Regions from separate parts of the Vreelandella sp. 2A-K22 genome, predicted to be linked through region 2. Evidence: predicted binding sites of a transcription regulator. Region 2 holds the regulator's gene; each other region holds the start of a gene.

Region 1 (4,212 bases), on a different contig from region 2:
GTCTAAGGTTAACGTCAGCGAGGGCGACAGCGTAGCCGTAGGCGATGCGCTGATCGAGCTCTAAGGGCCCAGTAATGGATAAATTAGTAACGTTATGGGAAGGCTCTGGGCTATATAACCTTGAGCTTGGCCAAGCCGTCATGATCATGGTGGGGCTACTGCTGCTTTACCTGGCCATTTATAAGAAGTTTGAGCCGCTGCTGCTGGTGCCGATTGGCTTTGGCGGCATTCTGGCCAATATTCCCGAAGCAGGGTTGGCGATTTCAGCGCTAGACCAAGCGATCGAGGTGGCGAAACCCGCAGTGCTACAGCAGATAGCGGCAGCGCTGGGCGCGACGCTGGATCCGTTAGCGAATGCGGAAGCCTGGCGTGAATCGTTAAAAGTGATAGCCCACGATGGCGTCGCACCGGATCAGGTGCGTGCCGCACGTGATATCGCCGTGGGCGTCGGCTATAGCGATGGCATGCTTTACAACTTCTATAAAGTAGCAATTGGTTCAGGTATCGCCCCGCTGATTATCTTTATGGGTGTGGGCGCCATGACCGACTTCGGTCCGCTGCTGGCCAATCCGCGCACGCTGTTTTTAGGTGCGGCCGCTCAGTTTGGCATTTTTGCCACTTTGTTTGGTGCCGTGGCGCTCACCTCGATGGGCATCATGGATTTCTCGCTCAATCAGGCCGCCGCCATTGGTATTATTGGCGGGGCGGATGGCCCGACCTCCATCTACGTCTCCAGCGTGCTGGCGCCGGAGCTGCTGGGTGCTATCGCGGTGGCTGCCTACGCCTATATGGCGTTGGTACCGCTGATACAGCCGCCCATCATGCGTCTGCTGACCACCGATAAAGAGCGTCAAATCAAGATGACCCAGTTGCGGCCGGTCTCCAAGCTGGAAAAAATCATCTTCCCGCTTATGCTGCTGATTCTGGTCGCGCTGTTTCTGCCCGATGCGGCACCGCTACTCGGTATGTTCTGCTTCGGTAATCTGATGCGTGAGTGTGGCGTAGTCGAGCGCTTGTCGGATACCGCGCAAAACGCCTTGATCAATATCGTCACGATTATCCTGGGACTGTCGGTAGGCTCCAAACTGATGGCCGAGAGTTTCCTGGCATTTGAGACGCTGGGGATATTAGGTCTGGGTATTGTCGCCTTTGGTATCGGCACGGCCGCTGGGGTATTGATGGCCAAGCTGATGAACCTGGTGAGCAAAATGCCCATCAACCCATTGATCGGTGCCGCGGGCGTTTCCGCCGTGCCTATGGCAGCGCGGGTGGCGAATAAGGTGGGGCTGGAGTCCAACCCACATAACTTCCTGCTGATGCATGCCATGGGCCCCAACGTGGCGGGTGTTATTGGGTCGGCAGTCGCGGCCGGGGTAATGATTAAATACCTGGGTTAACTAGTCCTCTGCCATCAACGGCATAGGGGTGTCATTGCGAACGCAGTGAAGCAATCTGGGGTTGGTTCTCAGGGTAGGCTTGAGATTGCTTCGTCTCAGGCTCCTCGCAATGGCCGGTGAGTGTCATCGCGAGCGAAGCGCGGCGATCTCGGTTTGTTTGCCACCGCAGAACGAGATTGCCGCGTCGCAAGCTCCTCGCAATGACATATGGGGCCCTTTCATCTGCTGCGTTATGCCTTTGGTGCAGAGAGAACCTCAATAGCACTCTTCAAGCGGTTTTCTAGCGGGGCAAGGTCAAGCGGGCAGTCCCGTGGCCAGCCAATGGTCAGGCGAACGCCATCACCATCGTAGTCGGCTTGCTCAATAGGGATGTCGTGCTCTTCGCACCAGGCGCGGGCAATCGCTTCATTGGCAAAAGTAAGGCGCAGGGTGTAGGTGTCGCGCTCAACCACTTCCCGGGTAGCGAGTGTCTCAAGGGCATGGCTAACCGCCTGAGCGTAGGCGCGGGCTAAGCCACCGGTGCCGAGCTTTGTACCGCCAAAATAACGAATGACCACACAGCCAATCTGGCCCAGTTGGCTCCCCTGGAGAACCTGATACATGGGGCGGCCAGCGGTGCCGCCAGGCTCGCCATCATCGGAAAAGCCAATCAGATTTTGCTCGCCGGGTGGCCCGGCAATGTAGGCAGTGCAGTGGTGGCTGGCATTAGGATGCGCGGTTTTCGCCGCATTCAGCAGAGTAGTGAATGCGTTGATATCGGGAGCGTGGCAGATCCAGGTGATAAATTGGCTCTTTTCTACTTCAATGTCAGCCGTGTGCCATGACCCTGTGGGTAACTCGGGAACCCGATAGCGCATTAATGCTCCGTAAAGGTAGTCTCACTTTTCACACCCATTACCATGCCGAGTACCTGAATATCCCGGTTGTGCAAAAATAGCGCTGGCTGCAAAGTATCTTCTGGCCATAGCTCTACGCCAAAGCGGCTGATAGAGAGCTGCCTCAAGGCGATCGTTTGCTGGTTTATTTCGGCAACGGCAGTTTCTGTCTGGGTATCGTGTTGATAGCGCCGGATAATAATGACATCGCCATCGAACAAGTTGCAATCACACAGTGCATTGCCACGCACTTTGAGTGCATAGGTATTGCGTCGGGTAATGCTAGGCGCCATTGCGTAAGGGCGCGGTGCCGGTTGTCTACGGCCAAACGTAACGGTAGGTGCTGCCATCGATAGGGTCATCAGAGAATCTCCATTGCATGTTCTTTCATACAGTGGTTTTCATTGTAGACCTGTTTTTGCATACAGTGCCAGAGATAATTGCTCTTACGACATATTGATGAAGATCACGCTGCGACCCAGCGCCGCATTGTGTGAGTGGCGAGAAAGGGGCTTTACGTGTAGAGTTCGACGCGAAATCAATATGCCAGGAGAGACGCTTGAGCCTGTGTCTACAAGCCCGACAGCTTGCCTGTGAACGCGATGACCGCTGGCTGTTTCAAGGGTTGGATCTGGAGGTTCGCAGCGGTGAAATAGTGCGAATTGAAGGGCCCAATGGTAGTGGTAAAACCAGCCTTCTGAAAATTCTCTCCGGCCAGCTCAGTGACTACCAGGGCGAACTGTTCTGGAATGGCGCTGCGATGAACGAGACACGCGAACATTTTCTCGCGAATCTGCTCTATTTAGGACACGCACCAGGCATTAAATCAGGGCTTTCACCGTTAGAAAATTTAGCCTGGTACCAGGCCTTAAGCGGGCAAAGCGGTAATGAAGAGCAGCGCCTGGAAGCTCTTGAACGGGTTGGGTTGGCAGGCTTTGAAGATGTGCCCGCAGGGCAACTCTCGGCAGGCCAACAGCGCCGTGTTGCCCTGGCGCGCTTAACGTTAACGCCGCGCGCCCTATGGGTACTGGATGAGCCTTTTACCGCGATTGATCGCCACGGCGTCGCTGATCTAGAAAGACAGCTGGTTGCCCACGCTCAGGCGGGGGGCTGCGTGTTAGTAACGACACACCACGAGTTAACCGCTTCACCGTTGCTCAGACGGATATCCCTAGGGTAGAAAGCAGGACTGTCTCAATTGGAAATAGCGGCTTAAATAACGCTCGACAGCGTGGTGCCAGGGGAGGTTGAAGCGAGGGTCTTTTGTCATGGATGACAAAAGTAGCGCCCAGGGAGGGGTTTACAGCGCCCTCGCGGAAACCTCCACTGGGCACCGATGCTTGTATGGTAGAGGAGAAAGGGTTGCACAGCTCTTTACATGGCTCTTCAAATAGCTCTTCACAAAGCTCGGAGACCACCCAACAGGTTTCAGCAGTGCCACTGCGTGAGCATAATGGTGGGTTAATGACCGCAGTGAAGGCCACGCTCGTGCGTGACTTAACGCTATTGCTGAGACGTCGTGGCGAAGTGCTCAATCCACTGGTGTTTTTTGCCCTGGTGATCACGCTGTTCCCGATCGCTATTTCGCCCGACCCTGAGCTGTTAGCGGTGATTGCTCCAGGTTTGCTGTGGGTCGCAGCTTTGTTAGCCGCGCTGCTTTCATTAGACAGCCTGTTTCGTAGCGATTATGACGACGGTAGTCTGGAGCAACTGCTATTGGCGCCGCAGCCGTTAGTCGCGCTAAGTTTGGCCAAAGTGGCCGTGCATTGGCTGCTGACAGGCCTACCGTTGGCGCTGATGGCGCCGATATTGGGTATTATGCTGGCGCTGCCGGCGGGCAGCTACGCCGTGCTGGCGCTGTCGCTTGCCCTGGGTACGGCAAGCTTGAGTTTGATTGGCGCCATCGGTGCGGCGTTAACCGTTGGCTTGGCACGGGGTGG
Region 2 (4,212 bases):
TCGGTTCAGGGTCGAGTTTCCAGTCGCCGGTATGTAAAACGCGATAGCCACCGGCCATCATTATTAGCGCACAGCTTTCGGGAATCGAGTGGGTTAAAAGTAAATAGCGCAGCGTGAATGGCCCGCTCTCTAGGGCCTCGCCAGGTTCAATGACATGGATAGCCGCACTGCTAAGCTGATGCTCGGCAAATTTTAGCCGCAACAGGCCTGCCGCCAGCGGGGTGGCGTAAATGGGGCAGTTCCACATCGGCCATAGCCAGGCTGCGGCACCAATGTGGTCTTCGTGACCATGGGTGATAAATAGCGCTTTGGGCACGATCCCTAGTGCTTTCGGCGTATCAAGATTGGGTACCTGCAGTGGCGAGTTGGGAAGATCCTGGCGGATCATCATGCCGCAGTCCACGGCTATCCAGTGATCGTCATAGCCGTATAGCGTTAGATTCATTCCAATCTCACCGCATCCCCCCAGCGGCAACATGCGCAGCGGTGGACGACGACGGGGACGAATTTGAACGCGTGGTGAATGCATCTGTTATGAAAAACCTAAAAAGTAGTGACTTAACTATACGGGAAGGCAGGGGCAGCTAACAATCATCCATGGCCTTCCGATACACTATGCGACCTAAGCCGCTGGTTTGTCATAATTAACTTAGCAATAGGTCAAGAGTAGCTCACATGTCTCATTATTATCGTTTAGTGGTTTCCTGTCCTGACCGGGTGGGTATTGTTGCACGGGTATCGAGCTTTATTGCCCAGCAGGGCGGCTCCATTACCGAAGCCAGCCAGCACTCCGATTTAGAAACCGGCTGCTTTTTTATGCGCTACGAAATCCTGGCGGATTCGGTAGGTATGTCGGCGGAAGCGCTGAGCGCGGCATTTGAACCGATAGCCAGCGAATTCAATATGCAGTGGTCGCTGGTGGATACCCAGCAGCGTAGGCGCGTAGTGCTGATGGTGTCGCGGGAGTCACATTGCTTGGTAGATCTACTTTACCGCTGGCAGGCGGGGGAACTGGATTGCGACATTGTCGGGGTTATCTCCAACCATGATGATATGCGTTCGCTGACGGAGTGGTACGGTATTCCTTATCACCATGTACCGGTCGACCCCGACAATAAGCAAGCATCGTTTGCCAAGGTTCAGGCCGAAATCGACAGTGCCCGCGCCGACTGCGTGGTGCTGGCGCGCTATATGCAAATACTGCCCCCTGAGCTGTGCGCGCGCTATGCGGGGCGAGTGATCAATATTCACCACAGCTTTTTGCCCTCTTTTGCCGGGGCTAAGCCCTACCACCAGGCCTACCAGCGGGGGGTTAAGCTGATTGGCGCTACCTGCCACTATGTGACCGAGGAACTCGACGCAGGCCCCATCATCGAACAGGATATCCATCGCGTTAGCCACTGTCATACGCCTACTGATCTAGTCCGCTTTGGTCGTGATGTGGAGAAAGCCGTGCTCGCTCGAGGTTTGCGTTGGCACTTAGAGGATCGTGTGTTGGTGCATGGCAACAAGACAGTGGTATTTAGCTAAGTACTCTATAATGCCCGCCCATCAACCTGAGAGGCCGCCATGTCATTTGCGCAAAGTGTATTAGCGCCCTGGGCGCTGCTGTTCACCTGGCTACTCTCGTTAGCAGTGATCGCATGGGCGCTTTGGGGGCGGCCCTGGCAGGTGTTGATAGCGGATTCAGCGCTTCAGCACCGCTGGCTGGGTACTACGCTGGCGGTGATGCTGATGTGGCAGCTTCGTGCCCAGGCTGTTGATTGGCTAACGCTACACCTTGTTTTTACAGTATTGATGACACTGGTTTTTAAAGCGCCATTAGCGCTGATTAGCAACGTGCTGATCAACATTGCCATGGTGGTGATTGGCCGCAATGAGTGGATGTTGCTGGGGGCAAATGTGCTGGTTACCGGGATCGTCCCGGCGGCCGTTATTGGCACGGTATGGCGGCTGGTAGATCGCCGCCTGCCGGATAACTTGATGGTCTTTCTGTTTGCCTGCGGCTTTTTTGGCGCGGCGCTGGCAACGCTGGGAGGAGGCTTGGCGGCGGTAGTGCTGATTATCGTCGCGGGTACAGACCCTGAGGCGATCTATCTCGCCCAGGAGTATGCGCGTTTTTTACCACTGCTAATGCCTTCAGAGGCATTTATTACTGGCATGCTGTTGAGCATCCTGCTGGTCTATCACCCAAACTGGGTGGCCACCTTCAATGACCACCGCTATATCGACCTGCAGTAGCGGATTTATTAGCCGAGTGCCTGGCCGTTGCCACCACGAATTACGCCGACTCCAACGCCTTCAATATCGAGCGCTTGAGAGCGCAGGTCGATTTCAATGGGCGCAAAATCAGGGTTCTCTGCAAACAGCGTCACTTGGTGCCCCTGGCGTTTGAAGCGTTTAACCGTTACTTCATCGTCCAGGCGGGCAACCACGATCTGGCCATCGCGAACCCGGTCAGTGCGATGAACCGCCAGTAAATCACCTTCCAAAATGCCAATATCCTTCATGGAAAGGCCGCGTACGCGCAGCAGATAGTCAGCTTTGGGAGTGAAGTACTCGGCCGGTAGCGGGCAGTAGCGATCAATATGTTCGGCGGCCAAAATGGGGCTGCCGGCAGCTACTTCCCCGATCACAGGCAGGCCAGTGGGTGGGGCTTCCACGTTGGTTGTGGGTAAGGCGGTGACTGCGCTATCCAGGACTTCTTGAGGTTCCTGGTTGGGCAGGCGGATGCCGCGAGAGGTGTTGCGGATAATGCGAATAACACCTTTGCGTTCCAGCGCGCGCAGGTGCTCTTCAGCCGCATTGGGTGAGCGGAAGCCAAGTGCTTTGGCAATCTCGGCGCGGGTAGGAGGGTAGCCAAATTCGCCCATGGTCTTAACGATAAAATCAAACACGTGCTGTTGGCGAGCGGTTAGCGGACGCGACATACCAGACTCCATAAATAGTGAATAGACAGTAACAAGTTAAATGTCGACTTAATCAATAAGTGTTTAAGTATACAGTATGTTCCTCTGTCCAGTATATGGCTTGTCTGTGCCTATTGCCGATGTCTATGCAATTTTTCTAATCGTTTGAAACTAAGTTTCTGCTTATTTAATACGTCACATTTTGTCAATAAATCAAGCGTTGAGCCCGCCTACGTTATGGCATAGTATTTTGCTATGTTTTAAACACCTGTTTCCCTGGAGAGCGACATGGCTCAATCTGATACGGTGACCCGTATACTCGACACCGCCGAGGTGCTGTTTGCAGAGCGGGGTTTTGCTGAAACTTCGCTGCGCAACATCACTAGCAAAGCGCGGGTTAACTTAGCCGCTGTTAATTACCATTTTGGTTCCAAAAAAGCCTTGATTCAGGCCGTTTTTGCCCGCTACCTGGATCCGTTTAGTCAGCGCTTTCATACTGCGCTAGATGAGCTCGAGGGCCAACACGCCGGGCGCGTTATCCCGCTGGAAACACTGCTCGAGACCATGGCAACTACCGTTCTCGCGGTGCCCGCCGAGCGCAATAGTTTGAAAGTGTTTATGCGCCTGCTGGGTCTTGCCTACAGTCAAGCACAGGGACATCTAAGACGTTATATCCAGGAAGAGTATGGCGATGTGTTTACACGCTTCACCGAGCTTGTGCGCAAAGCAACGCCGGATCTGCCTGACGCCGAGCGTTTTTGGCGGCTACACTTTGTGCTCGGCACGGTAATCTTTACCCTGTCTGGCCTCGATGCGCTACGCGATATCGCGGAGAAGGATTACCACGAGCAGGTATCTGTGCGTGATTTGGTCAGGCGATTGCTCCCGGTAGTGGTGGCTGCTATGAATGCGCCGTTACCCATAGCCCTTGACGGTGCCAAGCCAGAAGAAGGAAAACATGCGAACTCCTACGCTAGCTGAGCTACCTCCAACGGAACATATCTGGCTGGAGATTGATACTACCGAACAGTTGCTGCGCTGTTGGCGAGGGCCAAAAGTGCTCCATGAGTGTTCTATTTCATCCGGTGCTGCCGGAAGCGGGGAGCGCAATGGCAGTGGTAAAACCCCCCGCGGGTGGCACTATGTGCGCGCGGCCATTGGCGGAGATATGCCCGAAAATGCGGTGTTTCGAGGTCGCCGCTGGACGGGCGAGACATTTTCGCCCGAACTCGCCGAAGAGCATCCAGAGCGTGACTGGATTCTGACCCGCATACTGTGGCTGTGTGGCTTGGAAAAGGACGTG
Region 3 (4,212 bases), on a different contig from region 2:
GGGCGCGAGCCCCTTCGCCTTCCGCGTTAAGAATAATCCCTTCACCGAACACCGGGTGCTCAACGCCTTGACCGACATGTAAGGCGGGTATATCACCGCTGCTCTCGACACTTTGCTGGGCAAAGGAGGTGCGCGATGCGGTGACCGGGCGGGAAATATGCCCGCGCAGGCGAACTTCTTCGAGTAGGTGCGGCGGTAGCTCGCGCAAAAAGCGTGATGGACGTGGAAACACTTCTTTGCCGTGCAGGCGGCGGGTTTCGGCGTGTGTGAGGTAGAGCTTCTGCATAGCGCGTGTGACGCCGACGTAACAGAGCCGGCGCTCCTCTTCGAGCCTACCCGGCTCTTCCAGGGACATCTTGTGTGGAAACAGCCCCTCCTCGACACCGGCAATAAATACTACGGGGAACTCCAGACCTTTGGCGGAGTGCAGCGTCATCAGCTGTACGCTGTCCTCAAACTCTTCGGCTTCGTGGTCGCCTGCGTTAAGAGCGGCCTCTGAGAGAAATGCTTCCAGTGCCGCCATGCCTTCGCCCGCTTCAGGCGCTTCAAAGACATCGCCTTGGGTAAAGGCACGGGCAGCGGTAACCAACTCTTCCAGGTTCTCGACCCGCGCTTGGCCTTTCTCGCCGCGCTCACTTTTGTGATGCTCTATCAGGCCCGTGTGTATCGTGACGTGATCGATAATTTCATGCAGCGCCATGCCAGAGGCATCGTTATCGAGCTGCTCGATCAGGTTGGCGAAGGTTTGCACGGCATTGGCCGCGCGGCCTTTCAAGGTGCCGTCGTTAATCGCATCGTGGAGCGCTTGCCAGAGAGGGATACTTTGTTCCCGAGCGCGCAGGCGGACAATCTCGACCGTGCGCGTGCCGATGCCGCGGGTGGGTACGTTAATCACCCGCTCCAGCGAGGCATCGTCGTCGCGGTTGAGCATCAGGCGAAGGTAGGCCAGGGCATTCTTGATTTCCAGGCGCTCGTAGAAGCGGTGGCCGCCGTAAATACGGTAGGGCATGCCTTGGCGAATCAGCGTCTCTTCCAGCAGCCGCGACTGAGCGTTTGAGCGGTAGAGAATCGCGATATCGCGGCGGTTAAAGCCTTCGTCGACCTTCTCCTTGATGGTATCGACGATATAGCGGGCTTCTTCCAGGTCGTTAAACCCAGCGTAAATTGAGATCGGCTCGCCTTCGATGCCGTCAGTCCACAGGTTTTTACCCATCCGCTCGCTGTTGTGGCTGATCAGCGTATTGGCGGCTTCCAGGATGGCGCTGGTGGAGCGATAGTTCTGTTCAAGCCGTACGGTGTGGGTTTGCGGAAACTCTTGCTCAAAGCGGCTGATATTCTCCACCTTGGCACCGCGCCAGCCGTAGATCGACTGGTCGTCATCACCCACCGCCGTCATCGGCGTCTTCATGCCGGTGAGCAGTTTTAGCCAAGCGTATTGCAGGGTATTGGTATCTTGGAACTCATCTACCAGTACATGACCAAAGCGCTCCTGGTAGTGGTTTAACAGCGCCGGGTTGTCGCGTAGTAGCTCCAGGCTTCGCAGCAGCAGTTCACCGAAATCGACCAGGCCGCCGCGCTCGCAGGTAAGTTGGTAGCGCTCGTAGAGCTCGACCATCTGGCCCATGTAGGCATCGCCATCCACATTGACTTGGTGTGGGCGCAGTCCCTCCTCTTTGCAGCCGGAGATAAAGTGCTGCACTTGGCGGGGTGGGAAGCGTTCGTCGTCGATCGAGTAATCTTTCAACAGCCGTTTGACCAGGCGTAGCTGATCGTCAGAATCGATAATCTGAAAGTGTTGCGGTAGCTTGGCGTCCTGCCAGTGGGTGCGCAGCAGGCGGTGGGCGATGGAGTGAAAGGTGCCCACCCATACATGGCGCATCGAGATGCTCAGCAGTGCCTCAAGGCGGGTGCGCATCTCTTTGGCGGCTTTATTGGTAAAGGTCACTGCCAGCAGGGCATAAGGGGACAGCCCTTCGGCCTGCATCAGCCAGGCGATGCGATGCACCAGCACGCGGGTTTTACCGGAGCCTGCGCCTGCGAGCACCAACAGATTACCTTGAGGGGCGCTCACTGCTTCGCGCTGGGCGGAGTTGAGCTGATCGAGAATCGCCGTGACGTCGTCCATAGTAGCCGCTGCCGGATCAAAAAATAGGCGGCTAGTCTAGCACAGCCAGCGAACTGGCTGTGTATACAGGTGTAGTGATTGCAGTTATTCGCAACTGCTACCTTTAAAAACTTTCTAACAGCGCCCTCGCGTAAGCCTGTCCTCGGCACCGAGGCTTATAGTTATGGCAGCGCTAAGAAGCTAATTATTCTTCTGGGAAACGCAGCGTATTCAGGCTCTTTTTAACTGCTTTGAGCTGTTCGGCGAGTTTCGGCCCGCGGGTTTTGGCCACACCCACGGCGAGTACATCGATCAGCACCAGATGGGCAATGCGCGAGCTAAGCGGGGTGTAGATTTCGGTGTCTTCATGGACATCGATATACAGCGGCAGGCTGACCTCTTCGGCGAGTGGCGAGCCGCTGGGGCACAGGCCAATGACTGTTGCACCCGCCTCGCGAGCCAGGCGTACGCTGGCGACTAGCGCTTTGGTACGGCCGGTTTGTGAAATTGCCACCACCACATCGCCATCGTTCAAGGTCACTGCCGACATATTCTGCATATGCGGGTCGGCGTAGGCAGAAGTGGAGATCTGCAGGCGAAAAAACTTGTGCTGGGCATCAAAGGCCACTGCACCGGAAGCCCCAAAGCCATAGAACTCGACCCGGTTGGCCATCGCCAGGGCGTTTACCGCACGGCCCAGGGCATCGTTATCCAGCCGGTCACGAACCGAGAGCAGTGTACCTACGGTCGAGTCGAAGATGCTGTGGGAAAATTCAGCGACCGAGTCGCTGTCGTTCATGGAGAATTGCGCGAACTGACTGCCGCTGGCCAGCATTTGCGCCAGCTGTAGCTTGAAATCCTGAAAGCCATTGCACCCCAGCGCACGACAAAAGCGCACCACGGTAGGTTCGCTAACGGTGGCTTCGGTGGCCAGATCCACAATGCGCATGTGGATGACCTCTTCGGGGTTGCGCAGTACAAACCGCGCCACTTTTTGCTCGGAGCGTCGAAAGTGCTCCATGCGGCGTCTCATTTCATCGAACAGGGCGCGACTCACGTTCAGCTCCTTGGGTGCTCAACCAACAGGTAGTTAACAGTACGCCAATATACAGTCGTTTTAAACGACCGTTTCTGCCTATCTGCTCACTGTGATGCTTCGTATTGCTTCAATGCGATAAGAACAGTATGCCTCAATGAGCCCATAGGGCCACAAACTATTAGGCAGCGATCCAACAGCGTTTAAGGTCGTTAGTCAGTTTTTTTAAGATTGGTCATCATTTTGTCAAGTAGGTTATAGTAATAATTGAAGTGCCGCACTGCATCATCACAGTCGTCACGGATGCAGGTGGACGAAGGCATATTCATCTGGAGGAACGTCGATTATGAGAAACGTCGAACGAATCACCTCGGTTAAAAGCGAATTGCTCGACATCTTTATGAGTATGGAAGTCGATGAGCATGCCCAGCGCCAGCGCAGCGCTGCCCAACGCAGCTTAAGAGCGCGGCGGGGTATTGAGCTTCATCGTGAGTTTCAAAAGTTATCGCGGGATATCGCCCCCTTGCCTGATGAAGATCGGCAAGAGAGCGAATTGCACTAAGTTTTAGGGTGCCAAGAGGTTAGGGGCGCAACTATTATCTGCGCAGAACCACGCTGCCCTGCCGGTTAGCAGGGCCTTGGCGGCTCAGCTTAGATTAGCCCTGTTACGAACACGGCAATAACGCCAGCGGGCGCTACATAGCGCGCGATGATGTTCCATACGCTCTTGCCGGTCGCTGAAAGACCCAGTTCGTCTTCCACACTGCTGCGCTCCAGGCACCAAGCGGTGAATAGGATCGCACCCAGCCCCGTCAGCGGCAGCATTATTTTGCTGGTCAGCGTATCCAGCAGGTCAAACACGCCCAGTCCAAACAGCAGCGGTTCGCTCCACACGTTAAATGACAGCAGCGCTGCAATACCCAGTAACCAAGCACCCACACCGGCCACAACGGTAGCCATGACGCGGCCTAGCGGCGTGCGCTCTTCAATGAATTCCACCACGGGCTCAAGCAGTGAAATGGCCGATGTTAATGCCGCAAACGTCAGCAGCAGAAAGAACATCAAACCTAAA
Region 4 (4,212 bases), on a different contig from region 2:
CGTCAATTAGCCGCCCTACCCACCCGCGATGCGCTGCTCCCCGCCCTTACTTTGATGGTGATGGCCGCCCAACGCGGGATTAACCTCTCGCAGCTAATCGCTGACTTACCTGCCCGCTATACGGCAAGCGACCGACTCAAGGATTTCGCCACGGAGAAAAGCCATGCGTTGCTGACCGAATGGCAAACCTCACCTGAGCTGATGCAGCAAACATTAGGTTTACAAGCTGGCATTTCAGCAATCAATAGCACTGATGGCTTGAGAGCCACGCTTGAAAATGGCGATATCGTGCACCTTCGCCCCTCTGGCAATGCACCGGAGCTGCGCTGCTATAGCGAATCTGCTTCACAAGCAGACGCATCGGCACTGGTAAAACAGAGCTTGGCCGCTCTCGAAAAGCTGAACTAGGGGCCTTACTCTTAGCAAAGAACAGAGCACTAACAAAGAACGGGCGACCCTAATGGGCCGCCCGTTCTTTGTGGCTATCCTTCGCCAAGGAGAATGGTTACAGCTGCTTATTTATAAACCGGAAGCCGCGCACAAACCTCGGCCACTTTATCCAACACCTGGGTTTCGATGGCGCTGGTGTCTTCGCCCTTGGCCAGTACGTCCAGAATGTCACAGATCCAACCTGCCAACGTACTACACTCTTGTTCACTGAAACCGCGCGTGGTCACCGCCGGGGTGCCAATACGCAGGCCAGAGGTGACAAACGGGCTTTGCGGGTCGTTAGGAACAGCGTTCTTGTTCACGGTGATATGAGCACGACCCAAAGCAGCATCGGCATCTTTGCCCGTTACGCCCTGCTTAATCAGCGAAAGCAGGAAGAGGTGGTCTTCGGTACCACCAGAGACGATGTCGTAACCGCGATCGATAAACACCTTGGCCATTGCCTGAGCGTTCTTAACTACCTGCTGCTGGTAGGTTTTGAACTCGGGCTCCATAGCCTCTTTGAAGCAGATCGCTTTGGCGGCGATTACGTGCATCAAGGGGCCACCCTGGCCGCCGGGGAAAACCGCTGACTGCAGCTTCTTCTCGATATCAGCGTCGTTTTCCGCTGAGAGAATCACGCCACTGCGGGGGCCGCGTAGGGTTTTGTGGGTGGTGGAGGTGACCACATGGGCATGGGGCAAGGGGCTGGGGTATACGCCTGCCGCGACCAGACCAGAGACGTGGGCCATATCAACGAGTAAGTAAGCGCCTACTTCATCGGCGATTTCACGGAACTTGGCCCAATCAACAATTTGTGAATAGGCTGAGAAGCCGGCGATGATCATTTTGGGCTTGTGCTCGCGAGCAAGCTGAGCCACTTGATCGTAATCAATTAACCCCTGCTCATCCAGACCGTACTGAATGGCGTTGTAGTGTTTGCCAGAAAAATTAGGCTTGGCACCGTGGGTCAGGTGGCCGCCCGCATCCAGGCTCATACCTAAAATGGTATCGCCTGGCTTAACCAGCGCTTGGAACACCGCGCTGTTGGCTTGCGAGCCTGAGTGGGGCTGAACGTTCACGTAGGTGGCGCCGAACAGCTCTTTGGCGTAATCAATGGCCAGGTTTTCAGCGATATCGACGAACTCACAGCCGCCGTAGTAGCGCTTACCGGGGTAGCCCTCAGCGTATTTATTGGTCAGCTGGCTGCCCTGAGCTTCGAGTACGCGGGGGCTGGCGTAGTTTTCGGAAGCGATCAGTTCGATGTGGGCCTCTTGGCGCTCCACTTCTTTCTGCATGGCATCAAACAGCACATCATCAAATCCGGCAATTGTCATATCGCGGCTGAACATCGGCGGGAACCTCGTAACGAGAAAGGGTCATCATGGAAGAAGCGAGGGCGCTATCATAACGCAGCCTGACGCGACTTTCATCGCATCCTCGTCAGGTCTTGCATGAGCGTGATTCATGTAATGACAGAGAAAGTGTCATCGCGAACACAATGAAGCGATCTCAGGGGGCGTCAATTTGCGTTTTCCTTCGCCATGCAAAATACTGTATATTTATACAATATTTTAAGCACCAGGATGCCGACGATGCCGGGCCAGTCTTCTCACTTTACCCCTGCCTTGCCGTTAACCTCTCAGCCGCAGCCTTGTGGCCGCGCTGGTTTTAGTGGCTTTCCTTCGCCAGCCCAGGATTACGAGCCATGCACGCTGGATCTCAACACACGGCTGGTTAAAAACCCTACTGAGACGTTTTATGTCACCGCCACCGGCGACAGCATGGAGGGTTGGGGAATTTTTGAGGGTGATTTGCTGGTGGTTGATCGCAGTATTGAACCGCAACTGGGACATATTCTGGTCGCTATGCTAGAGGGCGAGGCCCTAATTAAACGCTATGCGCTCTATCGGGGAACGCCGCACCTGTGCTCAACACATCCTAACTATCCGCCACTGCCACTTGAAGGCAGCGACTGCCAGCTATGGGGGGTAGTGCGCGCCGTCGTGCACGAGTACTTGCGATGATCGGTCTAGTCGATGCCAACAACTTCTACGTCAGCTGCGAGCGGGTTTTTCAGCCCAAGCTGGAAGGTAGGCCCGTGGGGGTAATGTCGAACAACGACGGCTGTGTCATCGCCCGCTCCGCCGAGTTAAAAGCGCTGGGTATCCCTATGGGTGCGCCAGCCTTCAAGCTTGAAGAAATGCGTCAGCGCGGCGAGATCCACCTGCTGTCGTCTAACTATGAACTCTACGGAGATATGTCGGCACGGCTGACCCAACTACTACGCGATGCCTGCCCTGCAATTGCGCCCTACTCAATAGATGAAATGTTCGTCTACCTGGAAGGATTAACCACAGAGCAGTGTGAGAGGCTGGGGCGAGAATTGCACCATCGTATTCGCCGCCATTTAGGGTTACCGGTGTGTGTTGGGCTGGCACCCACCCACACGCTCGCCAAATTAGCCAATCACCTTGCCAAGCAAGACCCACATTACCAAGGCGTTTGCCTGCTTAATGGACAAGATCACACGACGCAGGCGCTGCTCAAACGTACGCCGGTGGGCAGCGTGTGGGGCGTCGGCCATCGGCTTGCCGGGCGCTTAGCGATTGGCGGCGTGACCACCGCTTGGGACTTGCGTCAAAGCGACGACAAGCAGTTGCGCAAGCGCTTCTCTGTGGTGCTGGCGCGCACCGCGCTCGAGCTGCGTGGCACGCCTTGTATGGAGATGAACGCCCTGGATCAACCGCGCCAACGCATTATGACCTCGCGCTCTTTCGGCCAGCCCACCGGCGTTTTTGCAGAAGTACATAATGCACTACGGCGCCACGCCCAGCGCAGCGCTGAAAAACTTCGCGAGCAACGTAGCTTAGCTCGTGCGGTGATGGTATTTCTCAACACTAACCGTCATCGCCGCGATCAGTTGCAATACTTCCCGCAGGCGCTGATCGCCCTGCCCTCACCCAGCGACGATACCCGGGTGATCCTTGATGCCGTACGCCAAGGCCTTGAGCAGATTCATCGCCCCCGCTACCAGTTCATGAAAGCTGGCGTGATGCTGCTGGATTTAGTGGATGCAGAGCAGCACCAGCTTTCGCTGCTGCATCCGCCAGTCCGTGATCGCCATCCGTTTTTAATGGCAACCGTGGATCAGATCAACCAGCGCATGGGGCAAGGCACTATCAGCTTTGGTATGACGGATGCCCCTGCTGCTTGGCAACTGCGCTGCGCCCACCGCTCAGACCGCTATACCACGCGCTGGGACGAGTTGATGAAAGTGGGCACTCACCCCGGCGCAGTCGCCGCCGCCGAGGCAAAGCAGAAAGAGAAGCAGAAAAAACAGCAGGCGTTAACCAGCGCTAAGCGCAGTACGCAGCCGCGGGCTTAAGGTTTCTCCAAGCGCGACCATGGCAAACAGAATCCCCAGCAACCAGGGCCAGTGAGCCGCAAACGAGACCTGATAAACGCCCAGCGCGTCGACAAAAATCACCACAATGCCCAGCGGGCTAACGTAGCGCACCATGGTCAGCCACAGCGCATAAGGCAAGGGAGCAAGCCCCAGCTCGTCGCGGAAGGTCTCGCTTTTCAGCACAAACCCCGCTACCACTACCGTGCCCAGACCACCCAACGGCATCATCCAGCGCGAGGTTAAATAATCCAGCCAGTCAAAGAAGTTCTTACCGGCCAGTGTCCAATCCGCGCCCAGGTTAAACGACAGCATCGCCAGTGTGCTAATCAACCACAGCACAATACCGGTGCCCCAGGCGGCTGCCGAACGCGAGA

What was found. Region 2 encodes LexA, which represses DNA repair genes until DNA is damaged. Its sites were predicted from a motif close to TACTGTNTANNTANACAGTA; they were not measured.
Region 1: the regulator LexA is predicted to act here: its motif matches at 2,683-2,702, upstream of ACW17M_RS11465 (LexA family protein).
Region 3: the regulator LexA is predicted to act here: its motif matches at 2,177-2,196, upstream of uvrD (DNA helicase II).
Region 4: the regulator LexA is predicted to act here: its motif matches at 1,982-2,001, upstream of ACW17M_RS22375 (LexA family protein).

Annotation. Positions count from the first base shown of each region.
Region 1 covers NZ_JBSUGC010000007.1:134,716-138,927, forward strand. The annotation lists gene oadA (sodium-extruding oxaloacetate decarboxylase subunit alpha) at 1-64, shown strand, start outside; gene ACW17M_RS11455 (sodium ion-translocating decarboxylase subunit beta) at 75-1,397, shown strand; gene ACW17M_RS11460 (IMPACT family protein) at 1,628-2,254, opposite strand; gene ACW17M_RS11465 (LexA family protein) at 2,254-2,634, opposite strand; gene ccmA (cytochrome c biogenesis heme-transporting ATPase CcmA) at 2,832-3,452, shown strand; gene ccmB (heme exporter protein CcmB) at 3,737-4,212, shown strand, end outside.
Region 2 covers NZ_JBSUGC010000004.1:38,837-43,048, reverse strand. The annotation lists gene ACW17M_RS06425 (ribonuclease J) at 1-445, opposite strand, end outside; gene purU (formyltetrahydrofolate deformylase) at 676-1,530, shown strand; gene ACW17M_RS06415 (energy-coupling factor ABC transporter permease) at 1,570-2,241, shown strand; gene lexA (transcriptional repressor LexA) at 2,250-2,930, opposite strand; gene ACW17M_RS06405 (TetR/AcrR family transcriptional regulator) at 3,198-3,890, shown strand; gene ACW17M_RS06400 (L,D-transpeptidase family protein) at 3,868-4,212, shown strand, end outside.
Region 3 covers NZ_JBSUGC010000001.1:164,029-168,240, forward strand. The annotation lists gene uvrD (DNA helicase II) at 1-2,125, opposite strand, end outside; gene hexR (transcriptional regulator HexR) at 2,310-3,161, opposite strand; gene ACW17M_RS00785 (PA3496 family putative envelope integrity protein) at 3,487-3,702, shown strand; gene ACW17M_RS00790 (sodium-dependent transporter) at 3,792-4,212, opposite strand, start outside.
Region 4 covers NZ_JBSUGC010000021.1:37,974-42,185, forward strand. The annotation lists gene ACW17M_RS22365 (phosphomannomutase) at 1-408, shown strand, start outside; gene glyA (serine hydroxymethyltransferase) at 516-1,781, opposite strand; gene ACW17M_RS22375 (LexA family protein) at 2,025-2,456, shown strand; gene ACW17M_RS22380 (Y-family DNA polymerase) at 2,453-3,817, shown strand; gene ACW17M_RS22385 (sodium-dependent transporter) at 3,779-4,212, opposite strand, start outside.